2 regions of the Arthrobacter sp. SDR-2R genome follow, and region 1 is predicted to be linked to the other one. Evidence: riboswitches for the same ligand, from Rfam matches in the RefSeq annotation. Region 1 holds a riboswitch; the other holds the start of a gene.
The links. A riboswitch is a leader RNA that binds a small molecule or an ion and turns the genes downstream of it on or off. The one in region 1 is predicted to bind cyclic di-AMP.
Positions count from the first base shown of each region.

Region 2: it holds a riboswitch for cyclic di-AMP, as region 1 does, so the genes downstream of both, AC3ANU_RS18575 (M23 family metallopeptidase) here and AC3ANU_RS11570 (C40 family peptidase) in region 1, are expected to answer to the same signal.

Region 1 is NZ_CM173231.1:2,478,910-2,481,103, forward strand. It holds gene AC3ANU_RS11565 (protein adenylyltransferase SelO) at 1-126, shown strand, start outside; gene AC3ANU_RS11570 (C40 family peptidase) at 253-1,086, opposite strand; cyclic di-AMP (ydaO/yuaA leader) riboswitch at 1,090-1,260, opposite strand; gene AC3ANU_RS11575 (aggregation-promoting factor C-terminal-like domain-containing protein) at 1,418-2,194, shown strand, end outside.
Region 2 is NZ_CM173231.1:4,023,668-4,025,861, reverse strand. It holds gene AC3ANU_RS18580 (iron-dependent transcriptional repressor DtxR) at 41-742, shown strand; cyclic di-AMP (ydaO/yuaA leader) riboswitch at 881-1,092, shown strand; gene AC3ANU_RS18575 (M23 family metallopeptidase) at 1,105-1,926, shown strand; cyclic di-AMP (ydaO/yuaA leader) riboswitch at 2,055-2,194, shown strand, end outside.

The DNA of each region.
Region 1 (2,194 bases):
CTGGCTCCCCTGCAGCAGTTGCTCGAGGCCGTCGGCAGCCCCTTCGCCGAGCGGCCGGGCCTGGAACGCTACGCCGAAGGTGCCCCTGAGGATTTCGGCACCTACATGACCTTCTGCGGGACGTGACTGTTCAGCGGTACGGTGCGGAAATGACAGGAGGGCGGCAGCCGGGAATACCCGGCTGCCGCCCTCCTGTCTAAGAACAGCTTTGCTGTTTAGTACCAGCCTGCTGCTGCCAAAGCGTTGCGAAGGCTAGGCTACGCGGACTGCGGAGTAGCCGCCGAGCCAGCTGATGGAGTGGACCTCGGTGCTGTAGCCGTTGACGCCGCCGCTCACAACCTGGCCGTTGCCGGCGTACACGCCCACGTGGCCGGAGGTGATGATCAGGTCGCCGGGGGCGGGAGCGCCGACAACGGTTCCGTACTGGAAGAACTGCGTGGGGGCCAGGTCGCCGACGGACTTGCCGACGGAGCGCAGGGCCTTCTCAACCATTGCGGTGCAGTCCTGGTTCACGCCGACCTGGCTGTAAGCGGATGCCAGGATGGCAGCGCCGGTCCCGGTGCCGGTGGACGCCGCCGGGGCGGCTGAGGCGTAGGACATGTTCATGCCGGTGTTTGCCGGTGCGGTTGCGGCTGCCGTCTGGACGGGAGCTGCTGCCGGCGCCGGGGCTGCGGTGTGGCCAGCGCCGGGGATCTGGATCTGGTCACCGGGGTAGATGATGGAGGACAGTCCCAGTCCGTTGGCGGCCAGGACGTCGTTGAGGCTGACGCCATGGGCGGCCGCGATGGCCCCGATGGTGTCGCCGGACACCACCGTGTGGACGGTTCCTGCTGCTGCGGCGGGTGCTGCTGCCGGGGCAGGTGCGGAGTATGCCTGGACGCTGGTGTTCTCAGTGGTGTCCGGGCCGGTGACACCTGCATGGGCCGGGGCTCCGACGCCAAAGGCAATACCGGACGCTGCAGCAACGGCAAGCGCCGGACGGCCCAGCGAACGGGCCTGGGACTTGGCGGTTACGGCGAGGCCCTCGAGCACAATGGAGCGGGCCGGAGTCGCGCGGTGACGGGCAGTGGTGGAAATTTTTGACACAGTTGATCGCCTCTCCCATGCCTGCGGGGTGAGCTGTCGGGTTCGGGCTGGAGATACCCGGCCGGTAGCTGGCTCCGCGGGCGGAGGCGCTAACGACTTAACCCCAAGGCCACATGTGGCCGTAGAAACTTGGTTCCCCCGTCCCTGCCAAACGGAAAGCGGTTGAATCCCATGATCAGCGGCAGGGCTCGGCATGCTGACGGGAATGTCCCGTCTGAGAGGGACACCAAACGACCATAACCCGCGCTGCCCCCGATTGTCACATTTGGATAACATACGAGGCTCCCCTCTCAATTGCGCAAACGTCTTGATGTACTTCGCATTTCGGGCGGTGACCTCGACCGATGCAGGCAGGGTCTTTATCGCTGCAAACGGTAACAATGTGGCCACGGACGCGCCCTCGGGGGCCGCGCCGGACGGTAAGCTTCGGGACTATGCCCCTGTTCGTGACCAGCCGAGGGACCCGCTCCTCGGTGGCGTGCTGGCCATCGCCCTGGCCGCCGCCACCGTGCTGCCGGCCGCAGCGGAGGAGCCGCCGCCCGGCGGATATCCCTCCTGGTCGGATGTGCAGCAGGCGCAGTCGTCCGAAGCGGCAAAAGCTGCAGAAATTGCCACCATCGACGGGCTCTTGACCGGCCTGCAGGCGCAGTCGGAGGCAGCCGGGGACGCAGCCGTACGGTCGGCCGCCGAATACGCTGCCGCGGATGCAGAGCTCCAGTCCGCCACATCACGCCTGGAAACCCTGTCCGCACGGGCCGCCCGCGCAAACGACGAAGTGGCCCGGTACCGGAAGGACCTCGGCGCCCTGGCCGTGCAGTCGTACAAGACAGGCGGGACCAACGCCGGGTTCTTCGTGGCGCTGGACGCCCTGGGGACCAACAGCGTCCAGGGCCTCAACCTCGTCAAGCTCGTGGGGGACAAGACGGCCGCGTTGGTGGTCAAGGCGGCGGCGGCCGGAAAGGTATCCGCTGCCCTGGTGGAACAGGAAAAGGTTGCCAGGAGCGAACGGGAGCGCCTGTCCGGGGAGGCAAGGGCAAAAGCCGGGGCAGCCAGTTCCGCCAGGGACGCACTGGCACGGCAGGTGGCCGAGGAGCAGCGGCACGGCGGC
Region 2 (2,194 bases), 1.5 Mb from region 1:
TGGGACAACGCAAGGTACTGCGCTCGAGGAGCTGAGCTGGATGACGGATCTGATCGACACTACGGAGATGTACCTCAGGACCATTCTGGAGCTTGAGGAAGAAAACATCGTTGCCCTTCGGGCCCGTATCGCCGAGCGTCTGCGCCACTCCGGTCCCACCGTTTCCCAGACCATCGGCCGCATGGAGCGGGACGGGCTGGTGGTCGTGTCCGGCGACCGGCACCTGGAACTCACGGACACGGGCCGCAAGCGCGCCACGGAGGTCATGCGGAAGCACCGGCTGGCCGAACGCCTGCTGGCAGACGTCATTGGCCTGGACTGGGCCTACGTCCACGACGAAGCCTGCCGCTGGGAACATGTCATGAGCGAGCGCGTTGAGCGCCGCATCTACGAGATGCTGGACCACCCCACCGAGTCGCCGTACGGCAACCCCATCCCTGGCCTTGCGGCGCTGGGCGGCCAGGCGGGGCCCGGCTTTGCCGACGGCGCCATCAGCCTGGTGGAAGCGATGAAGAATTACGGGCCCGCCTCCGGAGTGACCATCAGCCGCCTGGCGGAGCCGATCCAGGTGGAACCGGAGCTGCTGGCGCAGCTGGACGAGGGCGGTATCCGGCCGGGTGCCGCCGTGGCGCTGGAACGCGTGGGCGAATACATCTCCGTGCGGGTCCCCGGAATCGAAGGCGCATTGGAGCTGCCGCCCGAGGTTGCCGCCCACGTCTTCGTGGCCATCAGCCAGCCCTGATCGGGGCCCCCATACCCCACAGAGGGGCGACCACGCAAAGGTAACGGAATTGTTACCTAGGGTCTTAAGCCTCTATAGTGGAACCAAGCGTTGATACATAAGCGTTACCTGATCCGGAGCCGAGCTCTGCCAGCGGGTCAGGTGCACGAGTCGTTACTGGCAGAGGCGGGGGAACCACAAGCGGCAGCGGGGGACTGCCTTGGGGTGAAGTCCGTCAGCAGCAAGCCTCTCCAGTGAAGGATTCTTCCGGGAATACCCCCTGTGCAGAAGCTTGCCTAAGGCGGACCGGGTCTTTGATCTCTCTGACCCGAATCCGACAGCTAACTCCGCAGGCTTCTTCCAGAGAGGAACCCTTCTTGACCATGCAGACCTCCCGGGGCCGCCGCCGCGCGGCCGGCCCCCCTTCGGCACCCCGGGTTGCCGAAGTTGTCGCAGCGGAGCGCCCCCGCGACCTGCATCGTGACGCGCGCCGCCGCCGGGGTCCCTTCCGGCAGATGACGGAGTTTGCCGCGGCCAGCGGTATTGGCCAAAAAGCCGGCATTGCCCTTGCCGCCACAGGCCTGGTGCTGACGGTCACGGTGCCCGCCACGAGTCCCGTCATGGCCACGGATGCCGCCGGCAGTGCCCCCTTGGCCGCGTCCGCCGTCAGCCCCCAGCCCCAGATCTCGGCCGATGTCGGAGCACAGATCGACTTCAGCCGGTCGGCCGTGGTGACCCAGGCCGACCCGGACGGGAAGCTGAAGCAACTCCTGAGCGCCCAGTCCGCCGGCTCCGTCACGCGTGCCGCTTCGGCCGGCACCCTGGCTGCACCCCTCGCCTCCCTCACCACCGCTTCCCCCTTCGGCTACCGGGTCAGTCCCATCACCGGAGGCTCCGGAGACTTCCACCGGGGCCAGGACTTCGTGGCGCAGTGCGGGACCTCGGTCCTGGCCGCCGCGACAGGTACCGTGACCTTTGCCGGCTGGCACCAGTTCGGTGGCGGAAACCGCGTGGTCATTGACCACGGCAACGGGCTGGAGACCACCTACAACCATCTCTCGTCCTTCAACGTCAAGGTGGGCCAGACCGTCTCCCGCGGGGACGTGGTGGCACTGAGCGGTACCACGGGCGCATCCACCGGCTGCCACCTCCACTTCGAGGTGCAGGTCAATGGCGAAGTTGTCGATCCCATGGGCTGGCTGTAACCAAATGGTTGCCCGCTCTCACATGTCCGCGACGCGCCGTGACCTGAATGTGACATTGAAGCAAAACTGCTGTACCGTCTAACTCGCGTCAACTTTTCCGAAGTTGACGCTCTTGAGTGGATTGCCTAACTCTGCCACCGCTCAAGGTCCGTTCGCATTTCATCGTCTGGCAGGGGCGGGGGAACCAATTTTGGCCTTCATGTTCAGAAGGCCTTGGGGTTAAGTCACAAGCTTCCCAGGAAGCAGCGTGGCCGGGTGACTCCCATCC